Regions from separate parts of the Pannonibacter sp. genome, predicted to be linked through region 2. Evidence: predicted binding sites of a transcription regulator. Region 2 holds the regulator's gene; each other region holds the start of a gene.
What was found. The regulator PhoB, encoded in region 2, activates phosphate uptake and scavenging genes when phosphate is short. The targets are predictions, from matches to a motif close to TGTCATNNANCTGTCAT.
Positions count from the first base shown of each region.

Region 1: phnD (phosphate/phosphite/phosphonate ABC transporter substrate-binding protein) is a predicted target of PhoB. The motif match lies at 2,429-2,445, and genes of this name have one in related genera.
Region 3: phnF (phosphonate metabolism transcriptional regulator PhnF) is a predicted target of PhoB. The motif match lies at 1,912-1,928, and genes of this name have one in related genera.

Region 1 covers NZ_JBHYDX010000021.1:33,883-38,327, forward strand. The annotation lists gene phnE (phosphonate ABC transporter, permease protein PhnE) at 1-553, opposite strand, end outside; gene phnC (phosphonate ABC transporter ATP-binding protein) at 550-1,371, opposite strand; gene phnD (phosphate/phosphite/phosphonate ABC transporter substrate-binding protein) at 1,437-2,384, opposite strand; gene ACTIFE_RS15025 (LacI family DNA-binding transcriptional regulator) at 2,541-3,575, opposite strand; gene ACTIFE_RS15030 (ABC transporter ATP-binding protein) at 3,707-4,445, shown strand, end outside.
Region 2 covers NZ_JBHYDX010000006.1:75,009-79,453, forward strand. The annotation lists gene pstA (phosphate ABC transporter permease PstA) at 1-948, shown strand, start outside; gene pstB (phosphate ABC transporter ATP-binding protein PstB) at 963-1,760, shown strand; gene phoU (phosphate signaling complex protein PhoU) at 1,796-2,506, shown strand; gene phoB (phosphate regulon transcriptional regulator PhoB) at 2,542-3,240, shown strand; gene ACTIFE_RS06025 (GcrA family cell cycle regulator) at 3,407-3,946, opposite strand; gene ACTIFE_RS06030 (aspartate aminotransferase family protein) at 4,377-4,445, shown strand, end outside.
Region 3 covers NZ_JBHYDX010000030.1:37,388-41,832, reverse strand. The annotation lists gene ACTIFE_RS18295 (carbon-phosphorus lyase complex subunit PhnI) at 1-47, opposite strand, end outside; gene phnH (phosphonate C-P lyase system protein PhnH) at 47-631, opposite strand; gene phnG (phosphonate C-P lyase system protein PhnG) at 658-1,122, opposite strand; gene phnF (phosphonate metabolism transcriptional regulator PhnF) at 1,115-1,861, opposite strand; gene ACTIFE_RS18275 (zinc-dependent alcohol dehydrogenase) at 2,043-3,080, opposite strand; gene ACTIFE_RS18270 (acyl-CoA dehydrogenase family protein) at 3,287-4,445, opposite strand, start outside.

The DNA of each region.
Region 1 (4,445 bases), on a different contig from region 2:
GCAGCCAGGATGCGCCAGTTGCCCTGATTGCTTCTGCCTGGGCTTCATCGATATCCTCGATGTCTTCTGCCAACAGCTTTGAAATAAAGCCGATGGTGGCGAAAGACAGAGTGAGAAAGCCGGCGAACGGACCAAAGCCAAACATCGCGACAAAAAATATGGCGATTATGACTTCCTGGAGGGCGCGGGACAGCGCAATAATACCTCGGCAGATCATGTAGACCCAACGCGGGGCAAGATTACGCGCGGCGCCAATCCCGATTGGAATTGAAATTGCAATTCCGACGACAGTCGAAGTCAGCGTCATGGTGAGGCTTTCGGACAGTCCCTTGGAGATATCCCGCCAGCGTGACGTGAAATCAGGGGTCAGAAATCCCTCAATGAAGCGCATGCCGCGGGCCATGCCTTCGACAACTCTTGTCCAGTTGACGTCGAGTGTGCCCAGTGCGAGGACGAGATAGGCAAGGGCTCCAAGCTGAATGACGATGCGCCAGGTCCGGTTCGTCAGGATCTGCGGTGGGCGTCGCCAAGTGGTCGGATATGCCGTGCTCATACGCCGATCCTAGCCAGGATGCGTCGTTGTTCTGCTTCGGCTTCTCCTTGCTCCTCATCTCCTTTGCGCATGGCTGCCCAATCCTCGGCGCCGTAGATGTCCGTCAGGGCTGTTTCGGTCAGGTCGGAAGGAGGTCCGTCAAAGACAACTTCACCGGCCCGCAAGCCGATGATGCGCTGCATGAACTGCTGGGCAAGCGGAACGTCATGGATGTTGACGATGGCCGGCAGATTGCTCTCCGCACAGATCTCGATGATTAGGCGCATGATCTGGCGGCTTGTCTTCGGATCAAGGCTTGCTGTCGGTTCGTCGACCAGAAGAAGCTCCGGTTCCTGGGCCAGCGCTCGTGCAATGCCGACACGCTGGCGTTGGCCGCCGGAAAGCGCATCAGCGCGCTTGTCGGCGTGGTCAAGAAGGCCGACGCGGTCAAGCAGGCGATAGGCGCGCTGAATGTCCGCGGGAGGAAACCGACGGAAGTAGCTTTGCCAGAAGCCAACGTAGCCGAGCCGCCCAGACAGTACATTTTCCATGACGGTCAATCGCTCGACGAGGGCATACTCTTGGAAGATCATGCCGATACGGCGGCGTTGCCGGCGGAGGGCACCAGCCGACAGGCCGGTGAGAGCCGTGCCGCCCAGAATGACTTCGCCCGAACTGGGTTCGACGAGGCGATTGATGCAGCGAATGAGCGTAGACTTGCCCGCACCGGAGGGCCCGATCAGGCCGACGACTTGTCCTTGTGGCACGATGAGGCTGACCGCATTCAGCGCTTTGTCGCCGGTGCGATACGTCTTTGTAAGGGCGCGCAATTCAAGCATCGTAGCCACCATCAAGAAAGACAATGCGGGCGGCAGGCCGCCCGCACAAGTCTAGTTTGAAAATCTTACTTGCAATCGTAAGACACGCCAGTGGCTTCATCGATCTGCCGGATCACCGACCATGTGTCCTTGAAGGTGATCGGAATGAACTGCGCTTCGTCGGATTTGGAGAACTCAGCTGCCAGCGACGAACCCTCCCACTTGAAGGTGGCAAAGCCTTCCTTGATCTTGTCCTGCAGTGCCGGTGTCAGGTTGTGGGCCGTGCCGTAGCCGGTGGTCGGGAAAGTCTGCGACTTGTAGATCGACACAACCTGATCAGCCTTGATCACATCACGCTCAATCATGCGGGTCATGACCGAGTTGGCGATGGCCGCAGCCGGGTAATCCTTGTTGGCAACGCCGAGGATCGAGTTGTCGTGTTTGCCTGAAAAAACCGGTTCGAAGTCGGTGCCAGCAACGAGATTGTACTGGGCCTTCAGCAGGGCGGACGGTGCCTTGAAGCCGGAGTTGGACGTTTCCGCCGTGAAGGCGAGTTTCTTGCCCTTCAGGTCTTCAACTTTCTCGATGCCCGAGCCGGGATGAGTGATGATCTCCATCTCATAGCCGAAGGAACCATCTGCCTTCGCCATCATCGTGAACGGCCGGAAGCCAGCGCATGCAACGGCAAGCGGGTTGGATCCAGTGTTGAAGCCTGCGATATGCAGGCGACCGGCGCGCATGGCTTCAATCTGTGCAGCGTTGGAATCAACCGGGAAAAACTGGACCTTCTTTCCGGTGACGCTTTCCATGTGAACCAGGAAATCCTTCCAGGCTTCCGCATAGACGGCCGGATCTTCAACTGGCGTGTAGGCGAAGATGAGCGTCGAGGGGTCAACCTGCTGGCTTGCATCTGCCGGAATGTCGGCGATCATATCGCCATCCGCGTCCGTATACCGAGTGTCGAGCTTGAATTCCGCCATCGCCGGCAGGGAAAGGGCAAGCGTCAAGGCCGCAGAAACGAGAATGGTACGCATCAGATCCTCCTTTTAAAGATTAGGAGTTTGCGTAACGGCAATTTGTATCACTGGAATGACACCTTCGTCTGAGCGGAAGGTCTTGTAGATCAGACGCGGCGACATGGTGAACTGCGATGAACACAGCTCGACTGGTTTGGCTTTTGCGAAATGAAGTCAAGCGCTCTGGCGGATGACCAGTTCCGGCGCGAGGCGGACGACTTCTGCTGTGCGGCCGAGGAAACCGGGCGATGAGGCCGCATCCCCTTCCGGCGAGCCCGATGCCCCATCACTTTGAATGCGTTTTGTCAGCAGGCGCAGGGCTTCGCGTGAGGTCTCGAGAACCGGATTGCGCACGGTCGTCAATTGGTACGGCTCCCAGGCGGCGGCCGGGATGTCATCGAAACCGGCGATCGCGACATGGCCCGGGACAGACATTCCCAGGCGCCGCGCGGCTGCGATGGCGCCGAGGGCCATTGCGTCATTGCCGCACAGGATCGCATCCGGCTTGTCATGGGCAGTCAGCAGGGCAAGCGCCTGCGCAAGGCCACTGTCGACGGAGTAGTCGCCGGTTCGGGCCGCAAGCAGGTTCAGCCCGCGTCGATCAAGGGCCTCCATCAGGCCGTTCTGCCGCTCGATGTTGGAGAAGGTGTCAGGGGTGCCGCCAATCCAGGCGAGCCGCTTGCGACCCGACCGCGTCAGATGATCGACCAGAAGTTCGAGGCCCAGGCGGTTGTCGCAGCACACGGCATCGGTATCATCGCCGGGAAGGACGCGGCCGACCATCACAATCGGAGCTCCAGACGAACGGCACCGTTCGGCCAGTGTCGGACTGACGGAGCCCGCAGCAACAATTGCCCCGTCAACCTGATAGGCAAGAGCATCCTCAAGGGCATTGTTCAGTTCGTCACCGGGCTGCACCTGCAGCAGCAGGGGCCAGTAGCGCGCCGTCCGGATCTCGCGGCTCAGCGTTTCCAGCAGCCAGGCTTCATAAGGGCGGGAGACCGCGCCCACGACCAGGGCAATCAGGCCCGTCTGGCTTCCGGTGAGGCCACGCGCAATACGGTTGGGCTGGTACCCCAATGTTGCGGCGACAGCCAGAACATGCGCACGCTTGCGCGCGGCAATGGGGGCGCCTTCCGTGAAGGCGCGGGACACCATCGCGCGGGAGACCCCCGCCGCTTCGGCAACATCATCGGCTGTGACGCGCATCTGTTCTCCGCCAGGCTTGAAACCGCGTGCGGCTACTGCATCGCACAAAAACCACGTGAATGCAAAAGTCTTTGACATGAAACTGTCATCCATCAAACATAGATTGCACGCGCGTTCAATCGGAGGAAGCCATGGGAACGGAAGCGCTGTCGCTGGAGGGGGTGTCCATTCGCCTTGGAAAGACCCTTGTTCTCGACCGCATCTCGCTGGAGGTGCCGGCCGGCAGCTTCACTTGTCTGCTCGGGCCCTCCGGCTGCGGCAAGACCACCCTGCTGCGCTCAATTGCCGGGTTCGCTCCGCTTGCAGCGGGCGACATCAAGGTGGGCGGACGCTCGATCGCGACGCTGGCACCAGAGGCCCGTCAGACGGCGATGGTGTTCCAGTCCTATGCCCTGTGGCCGCATATGACCGTGGTCGGCAATCTGACCTATCCGCTCAAACTGCGCGGCTTGCCGAAAGCTGAGCGCGAGGCGCGGGCGGATGCAATCCTCTCGCTGCTTGGCCTTGAGGGGTATGGTCCGCGTGCGGTGACCAGTCTGTCGGGTGGTCAGCGCCAGCGGGTTGCGCTTGGGCGCGCATTGATCATTGATCCGCCCTTGCTGCTGCTCGACGAGCCGCTGTCCAATCTCGATGCCTCGATCCGCCGCAGCCTGCGCGGCGAACTGCGTCGTCTGCAGCAGAAAATCGGCATCACCACCATCATGGTGACCCATGACCAGGATGAAGCGCTCGCCATGGCCGATCGTATCGTCCTGATGCGCGATGGTCAGATCGTCCAGGTGGCCGGCCCGGAGCAACTCTACAGCGCGCCGGCAGACCTCGGGGCAGCCCAGTTTCTTGGGGTCGACAACGTCCTGGTTGCTGCGCCGG
Region 2 (4,445 bases):
CCTGCGACTTTGCGCAACATGGTCCTGGCCGATCCGTCACTCGTCGGTCAGACGATGAAGTTCAAGACCTATGCGAACGGTCGCGTTGATGGCTATTTCAAGGGGCGCGTAACCCTGGAGAGTGCGAAGCTCGACAGCAACATCACGCCAGGTCAGTTGTTACTTGCCGAGCGGATGCAGGACGCAGGCATTCTGACGAGCGGCTTCAACTGGGACTTCTTCTTCGGACCGGATGCTTCTGATCTTCGTCCGGAAGCTGCGGGTCTCGGGATCGCCTTCATCGGCTCGGCCTATATGATGCTGATCGTTCTCGTCCTGGCTGTTCCGATCGGCGTGGCTGCCTCAATCTATCTCGAGGAATTCGCACCGAAGAACAAGTTCACCGACCTGATCGAGGTGAACATCTCGAATCTGGCGGCGGTTCCGTCGATCGTGTTCGGTATTCTCGGCCTTGCGGTGTTCATCAATTTCATGGGTATGCCGCAATCGGCCTCCCTGGTTGGTGGCCTCGTGCTGACCCTGATGACCCTGCCGACGATCATCATCGCGACCCGCGCGGCCCTGAGAGCTGTGCCGCCGAGCATTCGCGATGCCGCCCTGGGTGTGGGTGCGTCGAAGATGCAGTCGATCTTCCATCACGTGCTGCCGCTGGCTGCCCCTGGCATCCTGACCGGGACGATTATCGGTCTGGCACAGGCGCTCGGCGAAACCGCTCCGCTGTTGCTCATCGGCATGGTGTCGTTCGTCCGAAGCTTCCCGGGTGCCCCGCCTGAAGGCTTCCTTGATCCGGCCGCAGCCCTGCCGGTGCAGGTCTATAACTGGACGCAGCGTGGTGACCCCGCCTTCGTGGAGCGAGCCTCCGGCGCGATTATCGTCCTGCTGATATTCCTTGTTGTCATGAACCTGGTCGCGATCGTCCTGCGTCGCCGCTTTGAACGCCGTTGGTAAGAAGGGGACATCCGATGAACGTTTCTGTAAATCTGGAGAATGATGTGGACCTCGCCCAGCACAAGATCGTCGCGAACAACGTTCAGGTCTATTACGGCGAAAAGCACGCCATCAAGGACGTGAACATCAACATTCAACCGTGTTCCGTAACGGCTTTCATCGGCCCGTCGGGCTGTGGCAAGTCGACATTCCTGCGGACGCTGAACCGCATGAATGACACGATCGACATCTGCCGTGTCGAAGGCAATATCTCCATCGACGGCGAAAACATCTATGATCCGCGCGTTGACCCGGTCCAACTGCGGGCCAAGGTCGGCATGGTGTTCCAGAAGCCGAACCCGTTCCCGAAGTCGATCTATGAAAACGTCGCCTACGGCCCGCGTATTCATGGCCTGACCCGGACCAAGGCCGAACTGGACGAAGTTGTCTCGGCCAGCCTGCAGAAGGCAGGCCTCTGGAACGAGGTGAAGGATCGCCTTGATGAAGGTGGTACGGGCCTGTCCGGTGGCCAGCAGCAGCGCCTCTGCATCGCCCGCGCCATTGCCGTGAGCCCGGAAGTGATCCTGATGGACGAGCCCTGCTCGGCGCTGGATCCGATTGCGACGGCGAAGGTGGAAGAGCTCATCGATGAGTTGCGCGCGAACTACACCATTGTGATCGTGACCCACTCGATGCAGCAGGCCGCCCGCGTGTCCCAGCGCACCGCGTTCTTCCACCTTGGCAATCTTGTCGAGGAAGGCGCAACGCAGGACATCTTCACGAACCCGCAGGACAAGCGTACGCAGGACTATATCACTGGCCGTTTCGGCTGAGTCCTCTGGTCCTCCAACGCGAGAAGGATTTGAACATGTCCGAGCATACCGTCAGTTCCTATGATGAAGAACTGCGCGCGCTGGCCGGCCGGGTCGCCGAGATGGGCGGCCTTGCCGAAGCGCTGGTGAATGACGCCGTGACAGCGCTGCTGTCGCAGGATCTGGAGAAAGCGCACAAGACGATCCTGCAGGACGCCCGTCTCGACGAGTTGCAGCAGGAAATCGAAGCCAAGTTCATCCGCATCGTCGCCCTGCGCCAGCCGATGGGCCAGGACCTGCGCGAGATCATGGCGGCCGGACGTATCGCCAACGACCTTGAGCGCGTCGGCGATCTGGCCAAGAACATCGCCAAGCGCGTCATCGCCATCGATGGCGACTTCAACTCGAAGAAGGCCGCTTTCGGCGTCGAGCACATGGCTGAGCTGGCGCTGAACCAGCTGAAGGCAGTTCTGGATGCCTACACCAGTCACGACGCCGTGGCGGCACAGACCGTTCGCGAACGCGATGACGAGGTGGATGCAATCTACACCTCGCTGTTCCGGGAACTCTTGACATACATGATGGAAGATCCGCGCAAGATCACCCAGTGCGCGCATCTCCTGTTCTGCGCCAAGAACATCGAGCGCATCGGCGATCACGCGACCAACATTGCGGAAAACGTCTACTTCATGGTCACCGGCAACCAGTTGCTGGAAGCCCGCCGCAAGATCGACGAAACCGGCCTTGCCGATCTCGAGAATGCCTGACGCGGGTCCCCGCGTCTGTTTGCTGGAGCGTGTGAATGCCTAAGGTTCTGATCGTTGAAGACGAAGAGCCCTTGAGCCTGTTGTTGCGTTACAACCTGGAAGCTGAAGGTTACTCCGTCGAGTCCTGTGCTCGCGGGGATGAAGCTGAAATCCGGCTGCGCGAAAGCCAGCCGGACCTGCTGCTTCTCGACTGGATGCTGCCGGGCCTGTCGGGCATCGAACTTTGCCGACGTCTACGTGCCCGAGCGGAAACCGAGCGTCTTCCTGTGATCATGCTCACGGCCCGCGGTGAGGAAGCCGAGCGTATCCGTGGTCTTGCGACGGGCGCGGACGACTATGTGGTCAAGCCGTTCTCGATCCCGGAACTGATGGCGCGTGTTCGGGCGATCCTCCGCCGCGCCCGTCCGGAGGTGGTCTCGACCATGCTCCGCGCCGGTGACATCGAGCTGGACCGCGAGACGCATCGGGTCCGCCGCAACGGCAAGGAAATCCATCTCGGCCCGACCGAGTTCCGGTTGCTCGAGTTCCTGATGACCTCGCCTGGCCGCGTCTTTTCCCGTGAGCAATTGCTCGATGGCGTCTGGGGCCATGATGTGTATGTGGACGAGCGGACGGTGGATGTGCACGTCGGCCGTTTGCGCAAGGCCATAAACAGGGGCAAGGTGAAAGACCCGATCCGCACGGTGCGCGGCGCAGGCTACGCCTTCAACGACCAGTTCGCGGTTGCCATCTGATCAACCCGGCCAGTGCCTTGATCCGAGAAAGCCCGTCACGTGCGGGCTTTTTGCTGTGTGCGGCGTTTTTCGCAGGAGATGAAAAAGGCCCGCCGGGCGATCGCTCCGGCGGGCCTTAACCTGGGCGAGGGGACCACAGACTGGTTGGCCCCCTCTGAGATCTGTATCAGGCGCGAGCGAGTTGCTTGCGGTCCTTGTCGCGCCGGCGATCATTGACCGGCTGATAGGCGATGCGGCAGTGATGCGCGCAATAAGGCACGCCAGGATCAGAGTGGCGACCGCAAAAGTAGAAGTCCTGGGTGCTTGGATCGCCAATCGGCCACTTGCAGGTGCGTTCGGTCAGGGTCAGGATTGTTGCCCGCTCGGTGATCGGAACGACTTCTGCCATCGGTTCCACCTGCGGCTCGACGTCGAGCGCGGCTTCTTCCATGGGTTCCATTTTCAAGGCCGTTGCCCCGCGGCTCTGCGCCACCGGTGCCTGTGCCGGACGTGGCGCAGACGGCGCAGCACTTGCGGGTGTGCGGGCCCGCCGCGGCTTCGCCGTCGGCGCAACCGCCTTGGCGCGTCCGGACAGTCCAAGCCGATGCACCTTGCCGATCACCGCATTGCGCGTGATCCCGCCGAGTTCGGCAGCAATCTGGCTCGCGCTCAGGCCATCCGACCAGAGCTTCTTCAGCAGTTCCACGCGTTCGTCAGTCCAGCTCATCCGTCACACCCCGCCGTTTCCGGCTGTAGATTGTAAATTTAGGCAGTAACCAGTTGTTAAGGCGCGCATGCTCCGCGCCCAACGTGGCATATCCAGTATGATTTGGTGATCTACAGCACGAGATGTCGTATCCGACAGACAGGACAGTACAATGGCGGCCAAAAGCGAGGCAAGGAGACGGGGCACATGAACCGGGGACGAAACGACTTTTCCCCAGATAACGCCGCCCCCAGTCCGCGACACTCGGCAGTGGCGGATTCGCGCCAATTGCATTGACAGGCGCAGCGTTGGGCGGTGTATAAACGTCGCTCGTTTCTTGTGCCGCCTGTCACGGGCGGCACAGTCCGTTTTGGCATCCCAATACGTATCCCTGAACCGGAGAGGTTTTCCGGGGCAAGTAGCCCCGACCCCCGCATGAGGAGTTGAGCATATGACGGCGTCGGCACTTTTCGGCACCTACGCTCGGGCGGAACTTGATTTCGTCCGTGGAGAAGGCGTG
Region 3 (4,445 bases), on a different contig from region 2:
GACTGGTCAATGGCTTTTTCCCCGCCACGGGTTGCGACATAGGCCATCAGAGCACCTCGATCCGGGTCGAGCGGGGCAGGCCGATGACATCGCTGCCATCGACGATGAAGAGGTCAAAGCCGAGCGGATAGCGGCAGAGCCGGTCGCGCAGGGCGAAGAAGCCCGCCGGCAGGCCGGCGACGGTGATCTCGCGGGTGGTCTCGATGCCCGGACCTGACAGGCTGAGGCGCTGGCCGTCGTCCTCGGCACGGCCAAGCCGGGCCTCGACGACGACGGTGGCCCCGTCATCGGGATAGAGCGCGGAGCCCACCTTCAGGGCGCCGAGGCGGGCAATGTCGGCGGCGCTGTCCAGCGACAGGAAGACGTGGTCGGCGCCGGCCAGCGGCGTCAGGGTCGCGCCGGTCCAGGCGGCCAGCTCGCCGATCACCGCATCATCCGCATGGACGCGGCATTCGCGGTCGACGAGGGCGAGCAGGATGGGGCGGGGGCCGGGTTCGGGCAGATGACGGATCTCGCCGGGACGGCTCAGTGCCCAGAGGATCGCCTCGAAGGCGGTGTTGTCGCGGATTTCGTCAGCGCCGCGCAAGGGCGCGGTGATGAGGGCGTGGGAACTGGGGGGCAGGGCACCCATGAGCGGGTCTCCGTGAGGAAGAGGGATCAGAAGGTTTCCATGTCGACGCGGGTGGCCTCGACGGCGCGCAGGCGAGCCCGGTCGCGGGCCGTGTTGGCCGCATCCAGCTCGCTCAGGAAGGCGTCAATGGCCGCCGGCGCGAGACCGGCCGCGGCAGCAGCATCAATCAGCGCCATGGCCATCGCCCATTCCAGATCCCGGCCCGTGACCATGCCGTAGCCGGTGGCGTCGTGGTCGGTGAGGCGGACCTCGGCTTCGGCGACGAGCACCTCGCCGAGGTGGAAGTCGGTGCCCTTCACCGTGTCACGGAACGGCAGCATGACAAGGCCGGTGCGGCTGCGCAGCACCTCGACGGGGCCGAGTTGCGGCAGCAGGCCTTCGGCAAAGCGCTTCACGCTGTCCGCATCGGCGTGGGTGAGGGTTGTGAGAAAGGCACTGTGGCCAGCAGTTGTTCCGGCGGTGGCGCCTGCGGCGCGGGCGGCGTCAGTCATCCTGGTCAGGGCTCCGGATTTCGTTTTCTTCAGGAAGATCAAAGGTGAACTGGACGCGGTCTGCTGCCCAGATGGCCTGGGAATAGCCAATGGGGCGGCCGGTGAGATCGACATCCGTCTTGGTGACGACGAGGACCGGCTGGTCCGGGTGCTGCTTGAGCAGTCTGGCCTCTTCAACCGTTGGGCGGCGGGCATAGATGGTCGTGCTCTTGCGCAGATAGTCGGCAATGCCGTGGCTGCGATAGATGTCGGTGACCGATCGCCCCGACCGGCGCAGGTCGGCCATATCCGGGAACAGGGCGAAGGGATGGTAGGCAACGCCGAGGCTGACAGGGACGCCATCGGCAAGCCCCCGGCGCATGAGCCGGTGTACGCTCGTGCCCTCGGGAAGGCTCAGGGCATCTGCGACACGGCGCGGGGCAGGGATCACGTCGTCGGTCACCTGTTCGCCGGCAGGCGTCACGCCCTGGCTGAGCAGGTTCTGACGGAAACGGGTGCGCCGGCTGATCTGGTAGTTGATGAGAGGCGCGCTTTCGACGAAGGTGCCGCGCCCTTGTTCCACGCGCAGCTTGCCCTCGACCGCAAGGGCGGCAATGGCGCGGCGGACGGAATGACGGCCAGCGGCGAAGCGGGCGCAGAGATCGGGTTCGGTCGGCAACTGTGCGCCGGGGGCAAGCGCGCCAGACAGGATTTCAGCGGCCAGACGGTCGCGGATCGTCTGCCAGGTTTCGCGCGCCATAGGTTACCTCCAATTCATCCGAATGACTTTGGAGGTCTTACCGGCTTTGCGTGACAGGCCCGTGACGTGGCGGGGACTGATGTTGCTTTGAGGGGTCTGTCTTGCAGGACTATCGTGGATCAAATGGCCGGGCCGCGCCATCTTGAGCAGATGACACGGCCCGATTTCATTTCCAGGGAAATCAGTTGATTGCCAGGACGATGCGACCGTCGATTGCACCCTGACGCATCCGGTCGAAGATCGCGTTGATGTTCTCGAGCCGGTCCAGTGCGTAGTGTGCGCTGACCTTGCCCTCGGCGGCGAAGGCGAGGCTTTCGGTCAGGTCATTGCGCGTTCCGACGATCGAGCCGCGGATGGTCTTGGCGTTGAGCACCGTGTCGAAGATCGGCAGCGGGAAGTCTCCGGGGGGCAGGCCGACGAGGCTCATGGTGCCGCGCCGGGCCAGCATGCCGAAGCCCTGGGCGAAGGACTTGGTCGAGACCGCCGTGACCAGCACGCCTTCAGCCCCGCCCAGTTTCTGCATCTCGGCAATCGGGTCGGTGGTGAGGGCGTTGATAGTGTGGTCGGCACCCAGTTTGCGGGCAAGGGCGAGCTTGTCCTCGTGGATGTCGACGGCGACCACATGCAGGCCCATGGCCTTGGCATATTGCACGGCCATGTGGCCAAGCCCGCCGATGCCGATGATGGCAACGGTCTCGCCGGGGCGGGCTTCGGTTTCCTTCAGGCCCTTGTAGACCGTCACACCGGCGCAGAGCACGGGCGCGGCCGGGGCAAAGTCGAGGCCTGCAGGCAGATGCCCGACATAGCCTGGATCGGCCAGCACATATTCGGCGAAGCCGCCGTTGACGCTGTAGCCGGTGTTCTGCTGGTCGTTGCACAGCGTTTCCCAGCCGCCGACGCAATGCTTGCAGTGGCCGCAGGCGGAGTGCAGCCAGGGCATGCCGACCCGGTCGCCTTCCTTGACGCCCTTCACGCCGGCCCCGACTTCGCAGACAATGCCGACGCCTTCATGGCCGGGAATGAACGGGGGATTGGGTTTTACCGGCCAGTCGCCGTCAGCGGCGTGAAGGTCGGTGTGGCAGACGCCGCTGGCCATCACCTTGACGACGATCTTGCCGGGGACCGCGACAGGACGGGCGACCTCGCAGACGTCGAGCGGCGCGCCGAAGGCTCGGACCACTGCAGCTTTCATGGTCGCAATATTGGGTGTCGCTGACATTTTGTCTTTCTTCCTTTGATCGAGGAAAGAGTGATGTCCTTTGGCCCTGGTGTTGAGCGCAAGGCTGGACAACCGGAACGCTAGCTTGAGCGACCGGCTGCAGCCTTGCGCCAGATCAAGTCCTTGGCCGATCTTCATGCCATGGCAATGCCCATCAGGCTTTGCGGCGCTGGCGACGAGCTGAATGACCAGCCCATCGCGGCCGCTCATTCTGCCGCAACAGTCTGGGGGGTATCGCCGATCCACCGACGGGCATGTTGCTGACGCATCTGGTTGAAGATGTTGATCCGCTGAATGTCGCTGGTGCCCCCGGCAATGCGCATGCCGACAGCATCGCGCAGGTGACGGCTCAGGTCATTGTTCATGTAGCCGAGATGGCCATGCAGTTGCACAAGGTGCTCGGCTGCTTCAAGCAGTTTCTCGCCTGCGAGAAACTTGCCGACCGAACAGACGATGGAGGCATCCTCGCTACCGGCTGTCAGCTTTTCGAGGCCGGCATAGGTCAGCAGGCGGCAGACAACCGAGGCAATCTTCATGTCGGAAATCCGCCCTTGCACATACTGGTAGTCTGCCAGTGGCCGGTTGAAGGCCATGCGTGCTTCAACGCGCGCCATGGCCTTGGCAATCATGTTCTCGATCAGGCCTGCAGCCATGATGCCATAGAGCGCTCGTTCGAAGGCGATGATGCGATAGAGGGCACTCAGGCCGTCGCCGGGCTTGCCGACAATGTTGATCGGATCAAGTTTTGCGCCGTCAAAGCGTATATTGGCGGTGGGGCTGGTCCTGATCCCGAGATTGTCCTCAGTTTCGCCGAGCGTGATGCCCTGCTGGTCCAGATCGACGAAGAACAGTGTGATATCCCGCTTGGCGCCGAGGGAAGGGATGCGGCCGGCAATCATGCCGAGGGCGGCAATCGGTGCGTTGGTGATATGAACTTTTTCGCCATCAAGCCGCCAGCCGGATCCATCCGGCGTCGCAGTGACCCGCATGCGGGCGAGGTCCGAGCCGCCGGTCGCCTCCGTCATGGCGGTGACCCCGACATCGCCGCGCATGATCGGTTCGAGCCAGCGGGCCTGCTGGGCTGGGGTGCCGTCCTCAAGGATGATGCGCAAAGAGCCGATGTGCCCAAGCATCGTGACAAGAAACCCGAGGTCTTCGGCCGTGGTGGCAACGCCTTCCATGGCAGCGGCACAGTCGGTCCAGGTTCCACCCAGTCCGCCAAGTGCCACGGGAACGGGGATGCGCCAGAGCCCGGCGTCGGCGAGACGCTGCCAGGTGGCACGGTCAAAACTGCCGGCGGCGTCGTGCTGACTGGCGCTGGCTGCTGCATGGCGACCAAGTTCCGCGAACCGGTCGAACATCATC